3 regions of the Cellulosilyticum sp. genome follow, and region 2 is predicted to be linked to each of the others. Evidence: a T-box and tRNA genes for the amino acid it is inferred to sense, from the RefSeq annotation. Region 2 holds a T-box; the other regions hold tRNA genes.
The links. The T-box of region 2 lies ahead of leuS (leucine--tRNA ligase). A T-box ahead of a tRNA ligase gene usually reads a tRNA of that ligase, here a tRNA-Leu.
Positions count from the first base shown of each region.

Region 1 (7,174 bases), on a different contig from region 2:
AAAATCTGGTAAAATACGTATTAATAAAAATAAAAAATAAAGCAATCCTATGAGAATCAATAACTCTCATAGGATTGCTTTTTTGTTATGAATAGAAGTAAATAAGGGAGTCATAATAAATAAGAAGAATATTATATTGCATTTATAAATAATATATAATAAACTAACCATGTGTTTAAGTTTAAAGAATGTTATAAGTAAAGCATATGATATATATTTTTAAGGAGGAACAAAAATGGCATTTAAATTTCAAGACGCAAATTTCCAAACAGAAGCACTTGAATCATCTATTCCAGTAGTAGTAGATTTCTACGCTGATTGGTGTGGACCATGTAAAATGATGTCACCAGTTATCGATGAATTAGCTACAGAATACGAAGGAAAAGTTAAAATCGGTAAACTTAATACAGATGAAAACCGTGCAATCGCAAGCAAATACAATGTAATGAGTATCCCAACAATCATCTTAATCAAAGATGGTCAAGTAGTAGATACAGTTGTAGGTGCACTTCCTAAAACAGCTTTAGAGCAAAAAATTAAAGCTATGTTATAAGAATAGGCGGCCTTATAGTTAAGGGGCGGCAAAAAATAAGGGCTCTCCTAGCTACACTCTACACAATTTGTGATAGTCTAAGTTCGATATGTCAAAGAACGCGCATAACTCGCTATGCTCGTTTTACCGCGTTGCTTAAACAATGCGCTAAAATCCTTTGACACATCTTCACTAAGACTATCATCAAATTGTTCCGAAGGTAGCGTAGGAGAGCCCTTATTTTTTGCCTACTTACTAGAAGCGGCTATTATATAAGATGAGGGCGGACGGATGAGTGGAAGCCGGAGTTAAGGGAAATGATAGGGTTTTATGGATAAAAAGAGTAGTGCTAAAACCCTTTGAATAATTCACTAAACAAGGTGGTAAAAACCTTTGACACATCTTCACTAGGAGTATCAATTGTGTAGAGATTATTTGTATGAAAGGAAGGCAGAATTTCATGAAAGAGACAACGAAAAAGACAATATATGTAGCTGGAGTTGCAATTATGGGGAGTATAGCTGTTTTATTAGTTCCATCATTATTTATGTAAGTAGTTTATGACTTATTATAGTTAATTACGATAAATATATATTGGGCAAGTTTGCAACTTATATCAAGAATTGGGTGAGGTGGGTGTGATATTCTTTAGAAGGAAGGGGAGATAACAATGTTTGAATGGAATGAAGCGGTATGTCCAGATTATCAGCGACATTTTCCAGAAGAAATTGGATATGAGGTATTAAGGCCAGTAAAAAGACGAAAGTAGGTATGGCATAAATTATAAAAGAGATTAGTAAGTTAAAGAAAGAGGCTGTATAAACTAAAGTGAATGATATGTTTAGTTTATACAGCCTTATTTATATAAAGTAAATTATTTTTTATTGTGCTTTTTTCTATTTTTGTACCACTTTCTTGGCGATTGTGGTTTTTGGTAAGGTGGAATTGGTTTTTCCAGTTCAACGACAACTACATCTTTTGCAGTTAGTTTGCTATCAATGACACGATTGATATTTGTGAGAACTACTGCGATGATTGGTGAAGCGAAGAACATGCCTAGAGGCCCCCAAAGTGCGCCACCGATAATGATTCCTGAGATAATCCAAAATGGACTAAGGCCTATTGAATCACCTAGAATTTTTGGTCCTAGTACTAAGCCATCGAATTGTTGAAGGATGATAATGAAGATTAAAACTGCAGCAGCAGCTGGAAGTCCTTCAAATAATGTAATGGCTACAGCAGGAATTGCTCCTAGAATTGGCCCGAAATATGGAATCATATTAAATACACCTACAATTACAGCGAGTAATAGTGCATATGGATTTTTCATAATAGATAAACCGACAAAAGCAATAGTACCTATAATGAAAGAATCAATAAATTTACCCACAAAGAATTGGATAAATACGCTGTGTCCTTCTGAAAAAATAGCAATTACTTTTTCAGCACGTTTGGTACTTAGAAGAGAATAAGTAACACGCTTTGCAGCATAGGCAAAAGTTTCTTTTTGCATAAGAACATAAAAAGCGATTACGAGTCCCATAACCCAGTTAAGTAGCGTAGAAGCAATTACAATTGCTTGAGACATTACAACTGAGACTAAGTTATTGATTGTGTCAAATGCAGATGTTGATAAGAGGTTTTGAACATCAAAACTATCAAATAAAGTAGCAGCATTAAAGTTATTAGGTAAAATGACACCATTATCGCTGAGCTGTTGTTGTAAGTTAACAAGATTTTCAGTAAGCTCACGTTTATAGGTTGGTAGCATATTCGTTAATTCCTTTAAGTTTTCTGCTAGTTGAGGGATAAGATAGCGGAACATAAGAATAACTGTCCCTACAATGCACACATAAACGGCAAAGATAGAAACTGAACGTATGAAAGTTCTTTGACGTTTTTGTGTTGGTCTAATCCACATTAGTAAGTATCGCTCGAAGAAGTCCATAATTGGATTAAATAAGTAAGCGATAAGTAGCCCATAAAAAATAGGCGAAAGTACGCTCGTTATCCCTCTGATAAAAGACATTATCGAAGGTGCAATATTATCTGTATTAGACGATATACGATAAAACAGAATAGATATGATTATAACGACAAGTGCGTATAAGGAAATCTCAAAATAACGATTGTTTTTCCAAAAGTTTTTCATTTATACACCTCCAAAAGTTACAAATCTATTTTACCATAGAAGGGTTTAAAAGTATGTAGATGCTATGAAAAAAAGTAAAAAAAATGTTGACATATGAAATAGGTTTGTATATAATAAGTCTTGTCCTTGAGAGAGGACGAAACGAATAGATGCGGGAATGCTGGAATTGGCAGACAGGCTAGACTAAGGATCTAGTGATTGTATGATCGTGAGGGTTCAAGTCCCTTTTCCCGCACTGAATAAAAGGAGCAGTTACGTTGAGGAGTCAATGTAGCTGCTTTTTTTGATAGGAAGGTTTAATATATTTTATTTTTATAGTAGTAAAATGCATAGGGGACTAGGGAGAAGGCGAATAATATGCCGAGCTTAGCTAGACATAGAGGAGGCATAGCGTATGATAGAAGTCAACTTTTATAATCAAGTAGATGATGAATTATTAAAATTCGCAGTCATTATTTCGCAGACTAATGGTAAATGGGTGTTTTGCAAACATAAAGAAAGAGACACATATGAAATTCCTGGTGGGCATAGAGAGAGTGGCGAAAGTATTCTTGAGGCAGCTAAGAGGGAACTGAAAGAAGAAACAGGAGCCATTGATTTTAGTATTAAACCGATATGTGTATATTCGGTTAAAGGAAAAACCAGAGTAAATGAAGAAATAGGGAAAGAAACCTTCGGAATGTTATTTATTGCAGATATAAACTCTTTTGAAGAAGAATTACAAAGTGAAATAGAAAAAATAATCATTACTGATCATTTAATTGATAATTGGACATACCCTTTGATACAGCCTTTATTGATTGATGAAGTAAAAAAAAGAGGATATTTATAAATTTGATAAAAAAAGTTGTTGACATATGTAAGTAACTCATATATAATGAATATTGTCCTTGAGGGGACGAAACGAATAGATGCGGGAATGCTGGAATTGGCAGACAGGCTAGACTAAGGATCTAGTGATTGTATGATCGTGAGGGTTCAAGTCCCTTTTCCCGCACTACTAAAAGCCCTGAAGTATTAGTTAACTAATACTTCAGGGCTTTTTTGTTGTTTGCATTAGATTAATAAGTTTATGGCACTAAGGCATAATGAGTAGTTAAAAATTACTGATGTGAAAGCCATAGTAGCAGTGAGCGAAGCGACTAGTGGATAAATAATGAGTAAATAAAGGAGTGATAAAAGCATAATCAAAGCATGATGAAGGAAGTTTTGCAAGAAGGATAAAAAAATGTTGCATGAAATTTAGCATGATATTATAGGACAAAATGCTGAAATAGGGGTTTTGGGAATTAGAGTATATGATAATAGAAGAGAAGATAGATGCGGTCAAGTTGTAGTATTTATATGAAAAGGTTTAAGATGTAGAACTATAAGAATAAAAAAATAGGGGTAAGAGACTATGAGAGCCAATATTTCTAAAATATTATTAGAAAATACTACAAAAATAATATAAAAACAAAAAAACTTTCAGAAAGATATTTACAGGTGTACATAAATTATGTATGATAAAGAGGAATTAAAAATGCAAGAAAAAATAAAACATAAATTATTTGTATATAAAATTCTTTATTATAACTAATAAGTGTACTGGAGATGATTACATGAATAATACTTGGAAAAAAATGAAGTTACCAAAAGAAGTAGTGGAATTACTTAGTAAACAAACATCTGTCATAATGCCTGAGACGAGAGAAGATTTATTAGACCTTGCAATGGGAGAAAAGTATCAAAAGACTTTTCAAGTTGCTTATGATGTAAAAGGAAAAGGACCTGTAGTAGAAGCGGAAGTTGTAAGATGTAAAAATGGGATTTCAGCTAACTATAAGGAGATGTATATGAGAAGACGTGACCCAAATAGTATGGTAATTGGGGATTACAAGCCTACAGATAAACCTAGATATAAAGAGGTTTATGGGCAAGAGTTTGAAGAAGTACGTCAGGAAACATTTGATTGGCTTAATGAGCAAGAACTTATTGTATTACCATTCTTAGCAGGTGGTAGTAGAATGGGGTATGAAGCAATTATGATTGGACCTCGTAATGCAGCCTTCTTTGCAGCAGCGCTTGCAGACCTTCAAGCATTTGTACCACCAAGTGAAGTGAGAGATGGCTTTACACCAAGAGCGATTGTATACGTAGCGCCACCTTTTAGACATACACATTTTAACGGTAAACAAGTGGTTGTACATAATAGATTAGATGAAGTACATGAAGTATTCTCATATAACTTATATCCAGGACCAAGTGCTAAAAAAGGTATTTATGCAGTACTTTTAGACATTGGTGAACAGGAAAATTGGGTCACTTTACATGCTTCGACAGTTAAAGTTATTACACCTTATGAAAACGTGCTAACAATTATGCATGAAGGTGCTAGTGGTGGCGGAAAAAGTGAAATGGCTGAACAAATTCATAAAGACGCTGAAGGAAACATTTTACTTGCGACAAATCTCGTAACAGGGGATAAATCTTATATTGATATTAGTGCAAGTTGTGAACTTAAACCTGTAACAGATGATATGGCTATGTGTCATCCAAGTCTTCAAAATGATAGTAAAAAACTTGTTGTAACAGACGGCGAAGAAGGATGGTTCCTACGTGTTGATCATATTACAGAATATGGGACAGACCCACATTATGAAAAAATGTGTATTCATCCACAATTACCACTTGTATTCTTAAACATGCGTGCAACACCAGATGCAACATGTCTTCTTTGGGAGCATACTATTGATGAGGAACGTGGTAAACCATGTCCAAACCCACGTGTTATCATGCCAAGAGCTTTTGTGCCAAATATTATAGATGAACCAGTAGAAGTAGATATTAGAAGCTTTGGTGTTCGTGCGCCTATGTGTACAAAGGAAGAACCAAGTTATGGTATCATGGGGATGTTCCACATTCTTCCTCCAGCACTTGCATGGATTTGGAGGCTTGTAGCACCTCGCGGTCATGCGAACCCAAGTATATTAGATAGTGATGGCGGTATGAAGAGTGAAGGTGTAGGATCTTATTGGCCATTTGCTACAGGTAAAATGGTAGACCAAGCTAACCTTTTATTAGAGCAAATTTTAGCAACACCAAATACAAGATACATTCTTATTCCTAATCAACATATTGGTGCTTACAAAGTAGGTTTCATGTCTCAATGGGTTGCAAGAGAATATTTAGCGAGACGTGGTAGTGTACAATTTAGACCAGAACAACTGCAAGCATCTAGATGTCCACTTTTAGGTTATTCGTTAGAAAACTTAAAGGTAGATGGTATGGATTTACCAAAAGTATTATTAAGAACACATTTACAACCAGAAATTGGTGAAGAAGGTTATGATAAAGGAGCAACAATCTTATCTAACTTCTTTAAAGAAGAATTACGTAAATATTTAACACCAGAATTACATCCATTAGGAAGACAAATTATTGAATGCTGTTTAAGAGATGGCAGTTTAGAAGAATATGTAGATTTAATTTCTATTAAGTATTAAATATAGTGGGGGATAAAAATGAACTACCTTATAAAATGACAGATATGGATGATAAAGATGTAAAATAAAGTAAATACAGTAAAGAATATGTATAAAATCATTTCGAAAAACTCATTTATTAACAAACTGTTTACAATTTAGAATTAAATTGTACAAGAACTGGTAGTAATATATAGAAGAACGGAACAGTGGTCGCATCGGAAGCGACCATATATATTGATAATTATGTTACTTTATTCCCCTAAACTCGAAACTCCCCTAAACACATTATAAAGTAACATTAATTATTCAAATAGCAAACCCTTACAAAACTCTATTTTTTACACCACATCCCCCAATGTGGTGTATTTTTTTGCGCAAAAATATGGGGGATGGAATAATAGGGCCGCAATGGGACTGCGCTGTGGCTAGCTGCAGCACAGTCCCATTGCTATTTTATTGCATACCGTATTTTTGAAAGAAAATGTGGATATGAAGAGCGTGTAATAGCAGCTTCGGCTTTAAATAACTTTTCACTCTTCACCTTTCACTGCCTTTTATTACCTTTAACTGATTTTTATATTCCCCACATAAGTTAAGCGTATAATGGTTTGAAAATTAGATTAATGGGTTATATTTAATAGGTATAATGTCGAAATGATATGAAAAGAGAGAAAGGTGGCAGGGCATGTTAACGGAGCGATTAGAAAGTTGGTATGATAAGGTTGGGAGGAAGATTCTGATAGGGATTGCCATTATTGTGGGGGTATATATCTTTTTTAGACTTAGGATATTAGGACTTGTGGCGCCTTTTATTGTGGCTTGGATATTTTCTTGTATATTGAATCCTTTTGTGACCTGGGCACATAGAAATATTAAATTAAATAGGGGTGTGGGAACAATCATTAGTATGCTTACTATTTTGAGTGCGCTTGTGGGACTTGTTTTTGTGATTGTTAAACAGTTGTGGCTTCAAATTTTGGGATTGGCACACGATTTGCCTTCTTATAGTAATAGTTTTGTGGA
Region 1 is NZ_CEVXFV010000006.1:66,549-73,722, reverse strand. It holds gene trmB (tRNA (guanosine(46)-N7)-methyltransferase TrmB) at 1-2, shown strand, start outside; gene trxA (thioredoxin) at 236-553, shown strand; gene AC1VAQ_RS04245 (AI-2E family transporter) at 1,407-2,684, opposite strand; tRNA gene AC1VAQ_RS04240 (tRNA-Leu) at 2,836-2,919, shown strand; gene AC1VAQ_RS04235 (NUDIX hydrolase) at 3,079-3,516, shown strand; tRNA gene AC1VAQ_RS04230 (tRNA-Leu) at 3,598-3,681, shown strand; gene AC1VAQ_RS04225 (DUF4914 family protein) at 4,307-6,169, shown strand; gene ytvI (sporulation integral membrane protein YtvI) at 6,837-7,174, shown strand, end outside.
Region 1: it encodes a tRNA-Leu, which carries the amino acid that the T-box ahead of leuS (leucine--tRNA ligase) is inferred to sense. The anticodon was not compared.

Region 2 (7,174 bases):
CTATCACTTTCAGAAGCCTTATGGTTAGAATTAAAACCATATAATATTACAGTGTCAGCATTATGCCCAGGTGCAACCAAAACAAATTTTGCTAAAGTAGCAGGTAAAGCAGATCCGCGTATGGCGATGTCACCAGAATTTATGGCGAAGGCAGCTTATAAAGGACTGATGAAAGGCAAGCGTGTCATCGTACCAGGATTTCGTAATAAACTATTTGTCAAATTGCCTAGATGGTTAGTAATTGGTATGATTGGAAGGTATCAAGCTTCTTTAGCTAGTAAAGCAAATGAAAGATAAAATAATGGGTCAGCCCTTAGAGGCATAGGAAAAGCTACTTTCATCATATATATGCTAGTGGTAAATTCATCAGTAAAGGTGTGATAAAAGTGATTGAACCTAACGAGTTTAAAGGTGAAAACATGATGCATAGTATTAAGAGCATGGGGAAATGCGATTCAGATAATGATGATGAAAGTGTTATGAAGAAAGAAAAGAAGCAAAAACAAGAGCAAGATAAAAAGCAGATGAAAGATATGGATTACAATAAAAAAGAAGGAAAGCAGCAAGAATTTGGTTGGAATACGGATTGGTCTACTAAGATAGGAAAAGAATCCGAGTGTGAGAAGAAGCAAGAAAAGAAGGAAATGAATAAGTGTGAGCCAAATAAGTGCGAGCCAAATAAGAAGTATAGTAAAGCGGAGATGTGTAAAGGCAGTAAAATGGAGAAGATGTCTGAAGGCAATATGAATATGGGAATGAAATGCATAATGATGCAAGAGAATATGAAACCATGTAAAGGTGTTACAATAGGTGATAAAATGCCTAAGATGAAAGTACAGACAACTATGGGTAACAAGACATTGCCAGATGATTATTTAGGTAAATGGCTTATTTTATTTAGTCATCCAGGAGATTTTACACCTGTATGCACGACGGAGTTCGTGTCTTTTGCTAAGAACTATGAGAATTTCAAGCAGTTAGATACAGAACTTTTAGGTCTTTCAGTAGATCAAGTACAGCCACACATTAAATGGGTAGAGTGGATTGAACAAAATCTATGCACACCTATACCATTTCCAATTATTGCAGATTCTATGGGGAAGGTAGCAAGCGAACTCGGCATGGTACATAGTGCCAAAACAACTCAGACGGTTCGCGCTGTTTTCTTTGTAGACCCTACAGGAACGATACGTATGATTTTATATTATCCATCAGAAGTTGGGCGTAATATGGAAGAAATCATAAGAGCGCTAGCAGCTCTCCAGATTGCGGATAAACATAAAGTTGCAATGCCAGCTAATTGGCCAAACAATGAACTTATTGGGGACCAAGTTATCGTGCCACCAGCAACAACTATTGAAGGTGCAGAAAAGAATAAGACAGAGAATTGCTGTTATGACTGGTGGTTCTGCTATAAACCTTTAGAGTGATGAGCAATTAATAAATAAGATGATAAAAACAGCGGTACTTCTAAATTGAGGTGCCGCTGTTTTTATCATAGGTGCAATATATGATTAATTGTTGTATAATTTAGTAAATGGTGAAAACTATTGTGAAAATAGGTGAAAGGTAAATAAAAGGAGAGTCTGTAGTATGGAAAGCAAGCTTAGCGAATTAAAACAAAAGATAGATAAGGAAAAAAAGAAACAATATATCAGACAATTAAATGAACCACCACATTTAACATTAGGAGAGGAGGTAGGAAATGCAGTAACCCATGGTGTAGGTGCAATGCTGGCTATTGCGGGGATGATACTACTACTGCTTAAGTCGGATACAGGCTTAAAGGTGATGGCATCTTGCTTTTATGGCATTAGTTTAGTGATGTTGATGCTAATGAGTTGTTTATATCATGCTTTTAGAAGTGGGTCAGGTGTTAAAAGATTGTGGAGAAGATTTGATTATTCTTCGATTTATCTTTTAATTGGAGGAACTTTTGCACCCTTATATCTGGTATATTGGGGAAATACATTAGGGATTGTGCTTTTTTGTGTTCAGTGGGGACTGATTATTTTAGGGATTACCATGATAGGTGTGTTTGGACCTGGCAGGTTGCAGTGGTTACATTTTAGTTTATATTTTGTAATTGGTTGGAGTGCGCTTATGTTCATACCAGATTGGCTAAAGAATGATAGACCATTATTTTGGTTTATTATTATAGGAGGAATTATTTATACAGTAGGAATGATTCCTTTTTCAAAAGGTAAAAAGTATACCCATTTTATTTGGCATTTCTTTGTACTTGCGGGTGCTGTACTGCATTGGTTTGGGATATATTTGTTTGTCTATTAAAGATATAAAATAGGGCACTGTTTTGAGGGGCAATTTGATTTAGTTGCCATGACAGTAAATACAGCTAATGCACCGCATTGTTATGAGATTACGCGAAGGTTTCAAAAGAAAGGAAGTAAAGTGGTTTTTGAGGGGCCTCATGCTACATTGCTGCCAGAGGAAGGAAGATTATTAACCCATGATTGGTCATATTATAATGGAAAAACGCGCGTAGCGTTTCGTCCTAAAAATATGAATCAGGAGGAATTGTTTGAAGGATATATGTGGTTTAGGCGAAACTTTTACTCTCTCAGGTCAATTGTAATACGGTTAACAAAATCAAGGGCTAACATTTTGTATAATTTAATAGTTAATTTGGGGTATAAAGCATCTATAAGAAATTAATAAAAATTTAAAAAATAAAAAATGGAACAATTTTAAATAAAACACGTCATATATAGAGAAACCAACTAAAAACTTGAATACGTGTCGGTAAATAGAATTCTCCCAATGATTTCACATGACTAAAAATCATGAATAACTAAAATTTATAAATGTGAAGTCTATATAGATGTGAAATCTATAGTATAGATTAAATTTAAATTATAAAAGGAGAGCAGTTATGAAGAGGCAATGGGGAAAAATAAGTGGCGCTTTATTAGGGTTGTTAATGGTAAGTTTAACTGTAGGATGTGGCAGCAGTAGCGATAAAACAGGTGTAACAGAGAATTATACAGCATCTCAGGATAGTAGTATATATGAAAATGCTGAAATTACGGAAGAAACAAGTGATGAGGCGGGAGGTGATAACTCATCTGTACCGGAGATTAATACAGAGATTGATTATAATCGTAAGATTATTAAAAATGGAACAATACATATTCAAACAGAGCATTTTAATGAAAGTGTCAATAAACTTACAGAGTATGTGCAATCTTTAAAGGGATATATTGAGAACTCTAATATTCAAGGTGCTGATTTTTATGAGGATTATACAACATCTAGAACGGCTAGTTTAACAGTCAGGATTCCGCAGAAATCTTTTGATACATTTATGAATAAAGGAGGAGACTTTGGGAATGTTTCTTATTTAACTTCTAATAGTGAAGATATCACAAGTCAATATGTGGATACAGAAACGCGAATGAAGGCACTTAATATAAGGAAGGAGCACTTACTGGCATTGCTAGAGCAATCAGGCGATTTAAAAGACCTTTTTGAGATTGAGAAGGAGCTAGGAGATGTAACTTATGAAATAGAGTCTCTAAAGGGAACACTTCAAAGTTATGATAGCTTAGTGGATATGTCCACAATAGAGGTAGAAATTCAAGAGGTAGGTAAGATACAGGTTACTAAACCAGTTAAAACTTTTGGTGATCAAGTCAAAGCAACATTTAATGAGTCTATTCAAGGTGTTATCCGTATCTTTAAGGGATTGGCATTATTTATTATTGCACTGATTCCGTTCTTAGTTATTTTAGTACCAGTAGGTATCCTAGTTTATATTATTTTAAAAAGAAAGAAGCAGCGTGAGGCAGCTAGGGGAGAAAAGCAGACGAAGGAGCAGAAAAAATAGAAATGATTTTACAAGGTTATGGTATAGAAAAGAAGAAGCCTGGGAATAATACATCAAATGTAAAGTAAGGGCAACATGTGGTAAGTAAAGTAAAAAATATGCGGAAGTCGTTGATTTTCATAAAATGATATGTTAGAATTGCCTAAGTAAATATTATAAACTAAAGACTATGAAGCGAAGTAGTAGTAAGAGTCCTTTTTTTCAGAGAGCTATTGGGTGGTGTGAAATAGTAGAAAGCTTTTATGAACTCGTCGCCAAGTTCCAGGCTGAAATGGTAGTAGGTCATGGCGGGACTTCCCGTTATAGAAGAATGAGTGTGCAAATTTAAATTATTGAATTTTTAATAAGTAAAAGTTCAAAGTTTAAAATTGCAAATAAGAGTGGTAACGCGGAAATACAACCTTTCGTCTCTTAAGTGCTTTCATTAGAAGGTCATTTGAGAAGCGAGAGGTTTTTTTATTGTTTTCGTTCATTACAAAGGAGGAGAAGAAAAGTGCAATATAATCACAAAGAAATTGAACAAAAGTGGAGAAAACACTGGGAAGAACATCCAGTAAACGTTGAAACACCAGATAAAAAACCTTATTACTGCCTAGATATGTTCCCATATCCATCAGGAAATGGTCTTCATGTAGGTCACTGGAGAGGTTATGTGCTTTCAGATGTATGGAGCCGTTATAAAATGCTTCAAGGTCATTATGTACTTCATCCAATGGGATGGGATGCATTTGGTCTTCCAGCAGAAAACTATGCAATTCAAAAGAAAGTACACCCAGCTATTGCTACAGCTGAGAATGTAGCAAACTTCAAACGTCAGCTTCATGATATCAGTGCAATTTATGACTGGGATAAAGAAGTTAACACAACAGATCCAGAATTCTACAAATGGACACAATGGATTTTCCTTAAAATGTTTGAAAATGGCTTAGCTTATGAAAAAGAAATGCCAATCAACTGGTGTCCATCTTGTAAAACAGGTCTTGCAAATGAAGAAGTTAAAGAAGGATGCTGTGAACGTTGTGGTTCTACAGTAACTAAGAAAAATCTTCGTCAATGGATGCTCAAAATTACAAACTATGCAGAAAGACTTCTTAATGACTTAGATGGTCTTGATTGGCCAGAAAAAGTTAAAAAAATGCAAGCTGACTGGATTGGTAAAAGCTATGGTGCTGAAATCGACTTCGGAATCGAAGGCACAGATGAAAAAATCAAAGTTTTCACAACTAGACCAGATACACTTTACGGTGCAAGCTTCATGGTAATGGCGCCAGAACATGCAAAAGTAATGGCACTTACTACAGAAGAACAAAAAGCAGAAGTTGAAAAATATGTATTTGATGCGTCTACAAAATCATCAGTAGACCGTATGGCAGATAAAGAAAAAACAGGTGTATTCTTAGGTAGATATGCTATTAACCCACTTAATGGTGCTAAAATTCCAGTATGGATTTCTGATTATGTACTTGCAGATTATGGTACAGGTGCGATTATGTGTGTACCAGCTCATGATGATAGAGACTTTGCATTTGCTAAGAAATTTGACTTACCAATTATCCAAGTTATCTCTAAATCAGGTGAAGAAGAAGAACTTACAGAAGCTTATACAGAACCTGGTGTAATGATTAACTCAGGTGATTTCAATGGTATGCCATCTGAAGAAGCTAAAAAAGCTATTCCAGAATTCCTTGAAACTAAAAATATCGGTAAGAAAACAACTAATTATAAACTTCGTGACTGGGTATTCTCTCGTCAAAGATATTGGGGAGAACCAATTCCAGTAGTTCACTGTGATAAATGTGGTATTGTAGGCGTTAAAGAAGAAGATCTTCCAGTACGTCTTCCGGATGTAGAAAGCTATGAGCCAACAGGTACAGGTGAATCACCACTTGCAGCTATTGAAGAGTGGGTAAATACAACTTGTCCTTGTTGTGGTGGTCCTGCTAAACGTGAAACAAACACTATGCCACAATGGGCTGGTTCATCTTGGTACTTCTTAAGATATCCAAATCCACACAATACACAAGAACTTATCAGCAAAGAAGATATGAAAAAATGGTTACCAGTAGATATGTACGTTGGTGGTATTGAACATGCCGTACTTCACCTTCTTTATGCACGTTTCTATACTAAATTCTTATATGATATCGGTGTAGTAGACTTCGAAGAACCATTCAAACGTCTCTTCAACCAAGGTATGGTAACTAAAGCTGGCGCTAAAATGAGTAAATCTAAAGGAAACGTTGTTTCTCCAGATGAGCTTGTTGAAAAATATGGTTGTGACTCACTTCGTATGTACGAACTCTTCATCGGACCACCAGAACTTGATTCTGAATGGGATGATAGAGGTATTGAAGGGGTTTACCGTTTCATCAATAAAGTATGGAAACTTGTAGATGAAAATACACCAGTTGCTGAAACAAAAGAAATGGAAAGACTTCGTCACAAACTTGTTCGCGATATTACTGTACGTATGGAAAGCTTCAACCTTAATACAGTAGTAAGTGGTTTCATGGAATATACAAATAAATTCATTGAAATCCAAAAGAAAGAAGGCGGTATTGCAAACGAAACACTTAAAGCACTTATCGTTCTTTTAGCACCATTCATTCCTCACGTAAGTGAAGAATTATGGAGCAAAGTTGGCGGTGAAGGAGATGTATTTGATAATACATGGCCTTGCTTCGACGAAGAAAAAATGAAAGAAGACGAAGTAGAAGTTGCTGTTCAAATTACAGGTAAAATCGCAGCACGTATGATGATTTCACCAGAAGCACCACAAGAAGAAGCGATTGCAAAAGCAAAAGAACTTGTAGCTCAAAAATTAGAAGGCAAAACTATCGTTAAAGAAATTTATGTTAAAGGTCGTATTGTAAACCTTGTAGCAAAATAAATGAAATAAAAGACGTTGTATATTAATTTATACAACGCCTTTTATTTAATATAGATTTCACATTTATAAATTTAAGTTATTCATGATTTTTAGTCATGTGAAATCATTGAGAGAAAACAATTTATGTACATGTATATTTCAAGTTTTTAGTTGTTTTCTCTATATAGATTTCACATTTATAAATTTAAGTTGTTCATAGTTTCTGGTCATGTGAAGTCATTGAGAAACAAATTAAAGAGATGATTAAATTTTTGGTTTGTTTACATATATTTAATAATATAAAAAATAATTGAAATAATATTATATTTTTGAGGGTCATTGATTAGCCTGTATGTGTATAGTAGTATGGACGTGGAGAGAGATAGATATATTAACTAAAGTGGAGGAATTTTAAGTGAATAAAAAGCTAATCTTGACTGGAATATTACTAGGTACAT
Region 2 is NZ_CEVXFV010000023.1:24,758-31,931, reverse strand. It holds gene AC1VAQ_RS11275 (SDR family NAD(P)-dependent oxidoreductase) at 1-297, shown strand, start outside; gene AC1VAQ_RS11270 (peroxiredoxin) at 387-1,430, shown strand; gene trhA (PAQR family membrane homeostasis protein TrhA) at 1,594-2,292, shown strand; gene AC1VAQ_RS11260 (DUF4349 domain-containing protein) at 2,894-3,847, shown strand; T-box leader at 4,008-4,262, shown strand; gene leuS (leucine--tRNA ligase) at 4,341-6,737, shown strand; gene AC1VAQ_RS11250 (stalk domain-containing protein) at 7,132-7,174, shown strand, end outside.

Region 3 (7,174 bases), on a different contig from region 2:
AAAAACAAAAATTTTATTTTTAGATGAGCCAACGACTTATTTAGATATTCACTATCAGCTGGACATCTTAAATTTAGTGAAACAGCTTAATAAGGAGTATGGCATGACGATTGTCATGGTTTTACATGATATTAATCAAGCAATTTTATTTAGTCATAATCTACTGATTATGAAAGGTGGTAGCTTGCTTTATGCCGGCTCGGTAGAAGAAGGTATTACAAAAGAAAGATTAAAGGAAGTCTATAATATTGAGGCAGATATTCGCTGGTGTCCTAAAAATAAATGTCAGTATATCGTGCCTATTGTATCAGGGATTGTAAGTTAATCTTAAATAAAAATTAATAGAGGTGAAATATGAAAGTATTAGTAACATATTCAAGTAAAACAGGTAACACAAAGAAATTAGCAGAAGGTATTTTTGAAGGCTTAGAAGTAGCTGATAAACAAATTATGCCAATGAAAGAAGTAACAGATTTAGCAGCTTATGATGTGGTATTAGCAGGATACTGGGTAGACAAAGCGGGCCCAAATGAAGAAGCTAAAGTATTTTTACAAGGTTTAGAAAACAAGGTAGTAGGCCTCTTTGCCACATTAGGTTTCTGGCCAGATTCAGAGCATGCTTGGCAATCATTATGTAATGGGGAAGCATTAGTAAAAGATAAAAATAAGGTTATTGCAAAATACATTTGCCAAGGTAAATTAGATTCTAAGATCATCCAGATGTTTGAGAAGTTGCCACAAGACAACCCACATGCAGTCACACCAGAAAAAAGAAAACGCTATGAAATTGCTGCAAATCACCCAAGTAAGGTAGACCTTCTTGCAGGGGCTGAGTTGTTTAATGAAAGGCTGAAGGCAAATGTTTAGTCAGCGTATAAAAACCCATCATAGTGCCATGGCAAGTGGCAATAAATATTTGCTGGGCGTTAAAAATGTAGAGGAAGTACTTTCTAGTCCAAATGAAAGTGCCCACGAAAAAAATGCAACGATTTATATTCATGTACCATTTTGCAAGAAGATTTGTAGTTTCTGCAATATGCGAAGAAGTCTACAAGAACCTAGTACACAGTATGCAGACTTAATTGTCAGGGAAATAGAGAATTACGGAAAGTTTAATTACATACAAGATACAGTATTTGATGCAGTTTACTTTGGTGGTGGTACCCCAACTACCTTATCTGGAGAGGCATTAGCGAAGATTTTAAAGGCACTTAAGCACACTTTTCGCTTGACAGCTAATGCAGAAATTACCATAGAAACTACAGTGACTGAGTTAACCTCAGAAAAAATAAAGACCTTAGTAGCGGCTGGAGTAAATCGTTTTTCAGTAGGTATTCAGACATTTGATGAAGAAGGCAGAAAGTTGATGGGGAGAGTTGGTAGTGGTACCCAGGCGTATAAAAAGCTTAAGGAACTTAAAAGTTATGAAAATGTTACAGTAAGTATGGACCTTATTTATAATTATCCAAAGCAAACTATGGCGAGTTTATATAGTGATTTAGATAAAATTATAGCTTTGGATTTGGATGGATTTTCCATGTACTCCCTTATTAATATGAAGGAAACAGCTATAGAGGGGGCACAAAGTCAGGAAAACGATGAGGTTATGTTTTTTGCCATTAGTGAATATATGAAAAAGGCTGGTTATAATTTTTTAGAGCTTACGAAGATGGTAAAGAAAGATGCCTATAAATATATTAGCAACCGTCATCAAGGTGCAGATACATTACCTCTTGGTGCAGGGGCAGGTGGCTCCATAGGCGGGCTTGCTATGATGAATCCTATAAAGTTAGAGGAATATGAAAAGAGTGTGCAAGAGTTTAATACAAGAAGTGGGATGCATTTTAAAAGTGACTATAAGCAGGTTGTAAAATTCAAAGGGGATTTGCAGATGTTATATCTTCCAAAGAATGAAAGCTTATATAAAGAGCGCATGAAATATGAAGAGGTCTTAGAACAGTTAGTAACACAAGAAATGGTAGTACCGGAAGCAACGTATTACCGTTTAACGACTAAAGGAATATTCTGGGGCAACACAATTTCAAGGCAGTTATCATTACTCATATAAAATAAGTTATTTAATGTCATGCATCATCTCATTAGAGCTAAAAGTAAAATGAAGGGACAAGTTATGAAATAAAGTATGTTACATAGAATTAGCATAAGTGTTACCTGTTTGTAATATAAGGAGAATATAATGAAAGAAATACAGAAAATAGTATTTGCAAGGGGGATATTATGCTAATTTTAAAAAAATGGATAAGTGGCATTGCTTTAGCAAGTCTATGTGTCTCCACGGCTTATGGCGCTACTAATAGTGATGCGAATCTAGTAGAAAAAGCAAGCTTTGCCAAAAGCCTAGATGATTTACAGACAGGAAGTAATAAGATAGATGTAATGCTAGAAGGAAATTTAACAAGAGAAGAAGCTGCCGTACTTATTGTAGAAGCATTAGGCTACAAGAGTTTAGCTGCAAATTATGAAAACAGCAATAGCTTCAAAGATGTAACAACACATAAAGGTGAGATTAATTTAGTAAAAGCTTTAGGCCTTATGAACGGGACTAGTCAAAATGCTTTTAATCCCAAAGCCTATGTGAGCGCAGAAAGTGCCAAGACAATCATTAGCCGTATACAAGCTAAGTTAGAAACACCACTCAAATGGCAGCATGCCTGCTATGCAATTAGTTCAAGCAGTCAGATGGACCGCATTACAAATTATGATGCTATCAGTTTTGGGTGGGCAAGTTTAGCTTATAATAATGGTGATTTCTCAGTAAGTACAACAAGTGGAGACTTTAAAGTACCATCTAGTTTTGAGATTCCTGTGGATTTGGCACAAAATAATGGAGTAGAAACGTATCTAATGGTTTACTATGATAACAAAGATAATGCAGTAAATAAGCTTTTTACAGATCAAGCTAAACGTAACCAGCTTATTAAGGAACTTGTCAGTTTATGTAATGGCGTGACTAAAGAGGGGCAGACAAGAAGTTTTGACGGTCTTACCATAGACTTTGAGCAATTTTACAGTAGCGATTTAAAGGCACCTTATATGACTTTCTTAAAAGAACTTAAAGCCGCTTTAGCTGCCCAAGGTAAAAGGCTCAATGTAGCGGTTCAGCCAACTACTAATTTTAAGGGCTATGACTATAAGGGCATTGGTGAAGTCGCAGATCATGTCATCCTTATGGCACATGACTATGGTGCAAAGACCTTAACAGCAAACGATCAAGCAGCAGGTACTACGAATACGCCAATAACGCCAATCAAGGCAGTTTATGGTACCTTAGAAGAAGCTGTAAATGCCATCTCAAATAAAGATAAAATCGCCCTTCAAATCAGCTATGCTAGTGTGCAGTGGCAAGTAAAAAACAACAAGGTTACAAATAGCAGTGCTTTTACACCAAGCTATGCACAAATCCAAAGTCGCTTAAATACAGTAGGCACTACTATACATTTCGATGAAACAACTCAAGATACATATGCCACCTACGAAGCAGATGGGATGAAAAATGTGATTTGGTATGAAGACCAAAGAAGTACACAGGCAAAAATTGATTTAGCCAAGCTTCTAGGCATCACAAGTGTCTCTTACTGGCGTTTAGGCAATATGCCAAATTAAAAAATGGTATGAGATTTAACAAATAGTGGAATTTACATTAAAATAAAAAATAAAAATATAATTTTTAGTTGAAAATAATAATATTTTCTAATAAAATAGAGGTAGAGATAAACAACACGCAGAGGTGGCGGAATGGCAGACGCGCTAGATTCAGGTTCTAGTACCAGCAATGGTGTGGGGGTTCAAGTCCCCTTCTCTGTATCAATCTCAAGTGGTGTTTTAAATTTCTACATAGGAGAGCCCTCCAGCCTATTATCAAGGCTTTGGAGGGCCTTTTTTTGCTGTGGGAAAATATTAAAAAGAAAGTTGAATGTAAAAAAATATTACTTAGTCTATAGCCGAATTTAATTAAGTTTTAAGCAATAAGTGGGGATTTTATTTTTTTAGGACATATATCTTAGTGTAGGAACGAAGTTAAAACTCAAAGGCATAAACCAGAAAGCTTAATCTTTAATCCCAATACCAAGTGCTAGAACTTTTTTAGGGGAGGCAGGCGATGGAGGGCTGCGATGATGCAGGGACGGTGGCGTTAGTGAGATAGACACAGTGACTGCAAATTTTAGAACAATCCTATTATCAGAAGGCCTTTGAACTTTGCAAGGATCCAGGGCTATAGCAGAGTCTATAGTTTAAACATGTAGCAAGGAAAAAGGGTAAGCCTCCCACTTCTTCTGATCTTTATAAGGTACAAATGAATAAGCAGCTTCCAAGTAGGCAAGTTTTCACTGAGATGAAGTAAATCCTTGGGAGGCGATTGATGGATTTTTAGTGATGCAAAAGCTGCTTATAAGTGGGTGCTTGAAAGAAAAGAGGAGGCTGAGAAGATAGGGTACAAGGTGTAACAATACATAGCATTGCAAAAGAAATAAGTTCATTTTACGAGGTAAAATGAACTTATTTCTTTTTTTGTTTAACTAAAATGAACTTCTTAAAAATAATATTTGAACTTTCTGGATTAAATACTTGAACTTTAAAGAGGTGAGTGATATTATTAGAACAAAATAAATGAACTTTTTTGAATTTTTAAAGAATAGTATATTTGATGAGTCAAGAAGGGGAATGAATGATGGCTGATAAAATATTTGCAGAACGATTTAAGGAAGCAATGAACAAACAGGGAATGAAACAGGTTGATTTGATTCGAGCGGCAACTACGGGGGGAATTAAACTTGGCAAGAGTCAAATCAGTCAATATGTAAGTGGAAAAGCAGTGCCTAGAGAAAATATTGGTCATTTCCTTGCGGAGATTTTGAATGTTGATGTTAAGTGGTTATATGGTAAAGATTTAAAATCTGATGGGACTGGTAATGACAATATGGTGAGGTTATCTAGTGAATGTGCTAGAGGAGAAAGGGGAATAAGTATGCGTGAATTTAAAAAATCATCAAAGTTAGATAATGTTTTATATGATGTAAGGGGGCCTGTTGTAGAGGAAGCAACAAGGATGGAGGAAAGTGGTACACATGTACTAAAGCTGAATATCGGGAATCCGGCACCATTTGGTTTTCGTACACCAGATGAGGTTATATATGATATGCAAAGGCAATTAACAGCGTGCGAGGGATATTCAGCAGCTAAAGGACTTTTTTCTGCTAGAAAAGCAATTATGCAATATGCTCAGCTTAAAAACATTCCTAATGTTTCTATAGAAGATATTTATACAGGAAATGGTGTAAGTGAACTCATTAATTTGAGTATGTCTGCATTACTTGATAATGGTGATGAAGTGCTAGTTCCTGCACCAGATTATCCATTGTGGACTGCTTGCGTAACATTAGCAGGTGGAAAGGCAGTTCATTATATTTGCGACGAACAAGCTGAGTGGTATCCTGATATGGAGGATATAAAAAAGAAGATAACTGACAAGACAAAAGCAATTGTAATTATTAACCCTAATAATCCTACAGGGGCATTATATCCAAAAGAGATTCTGCAGCAAATTGTAAATATTGCAAGGGAACATCAGCTTATTATTTTTTCAGATGAAATATATGATCGTTTAGTAATGGACGGAGAAGAACATATATCTATTGCATCATTAGCACCAGATTTATTTTGTGTTACTTTTAGCGGCTTATCAAAGTCACATATGATTGCGGGATTTAGAATAGGTTGGATGGTTCTGAGTGGGAATAAAAATATGGCGAGAGATTATATGCAAGGGCTTAATATGCTATCCAACATGAGGCTTTGTTCAAATGTACCAGCTCAATCGATTGTTCAAACTGCACTGGGTGGTTATCAAAGTGTTAATAACTATATTGTCCCAGGGGGAAGAGTATATGAACAACGAGAATATATATATAAGGCGCTTAATGATATACCAGGAGTAAGTGCGGTAAAGCCTAAAGCTGCATTTTATATTTTTCCTAAAATAGATATTAAAAAGTTTAATATTTTGGATGATGAGAAGTTTGCACTGGATTTATTGAGAGATAAGAAAATACTCATTATACATGGTGGAGGATTTAATTGGGGAAAACCAGATCATTTCCGTGTTGTTTATTTGCCACGTATAGAGGTGTTAGAGGATGCTGTTAAAAAGATTGGTGATTTTCTCAGTTACTATAAACAATAATTAAAATAAAGCGGCTAACGTTGCATTATCAGCTTAAATTTTGAGCTTGAAATATGAAAGTTAGAAGTTGAACTTTCATACGCTATGAAAAGGGAGTTATTGCGAAATAAATTTCACAATAACTCCCTTTAACAGTTGGTTTCTCTATACTTTATGGCGGGACTTAATATTTTAAAACTTTTTAATTTTATTGTCTATAAATATTTACAATATTTGCAATAGTGTGATATTATATTTTTGAGGTTAAGGAATAATTTGGTAGATATATCATTCATTAACTAATAGCGCTTAGGTTAATAAGGTTTTGGGAGGGGAGACTTAATGGTATAAAGATGCTACTAAAAGGTTGTTCTACATATCTCATAGTATTGATACATTAAAAATGGTCAAGAAATTAATTGGGGAGGGGATTTTGAATGAGTCATTCACTTAAGGTAAAGACAGCAAAAGTTTTGATGCTTGCAATGATGGGGACTTGTATAAGCACTACAATATGGGCAGAAGAAACACCAGTAAATGTAGTGCAAGAGGCCGGCAGCGTAGATGGGGGCGCAGCTGAAGAAGATAGTAATACAGTTGGGGCTGTAGAAGTATCAGAAGCTACGGAAAAAGTAGAGGGAGTAGAAGAAAATGTGCAAGCACCTGAGCTGGGGGAAGAAATAGTTGCCGATGAAAATAGTGAGAAAGCAGCTAAGGAAACAGATAATGAAGAGTGCCTATCATCAGAGATTATTGAAGATGATACGACAGGATTATCTGAAAAATTAGCTAAGATTAAAAATACTTTACCAATGAATAGACCATTATGGATTGCAGGAAACTTTAATTTCTTTATTTTTGATACGCATGAGATGACAAATGGGGATTCCGAAGGACGTGTAGCAGTAGGCAAAAAGGCAATTTATAACCAATATGCTATTGCTCAAACGATAACAACTGAGGAAAATCAATATCCGGTAGCTGTTGTGTTAG
Region 3 is NZ_CEVXFV010000039.1:26,294-33,467, forward strand. It holds gene AC1VAQ_RS14940 (ABC transporter ATP-binding protein) at 1-325, shown strand, start outside; gene AC1VAQ_RS14945 (flavodoxin family protein) at 355-867, shown strand; gene AC1VAQ_RS14950 (coproporphyrinogen-III oxidase family protein) at 860-2,068, shown strand; gene AC1VAQ_RS14955 (glycosyl hydrolase family 18 protein) at 2,239-3,624, shown strand; tRNA gene AC1VAQ_RS14960 (tRNA-Leu) at 3,743-3,825, shown strand; gene AC1VAQ_RS14965 (aminotransferase class I/II-fold pyridoxal phosphate-dependent enzyme) at 4,691-6,202, shown strand; gene AC1VAQ_RS14970 (choice-of-anchor A family protein) at 6,619-7,174, shown strand, end outside.
Region 3: it encodes a tRNA-Leu, which carries the amino acid that the T-box ahead of leuS (leucine--tRNA ligase) is inferred to sense. The anticodon was not compared.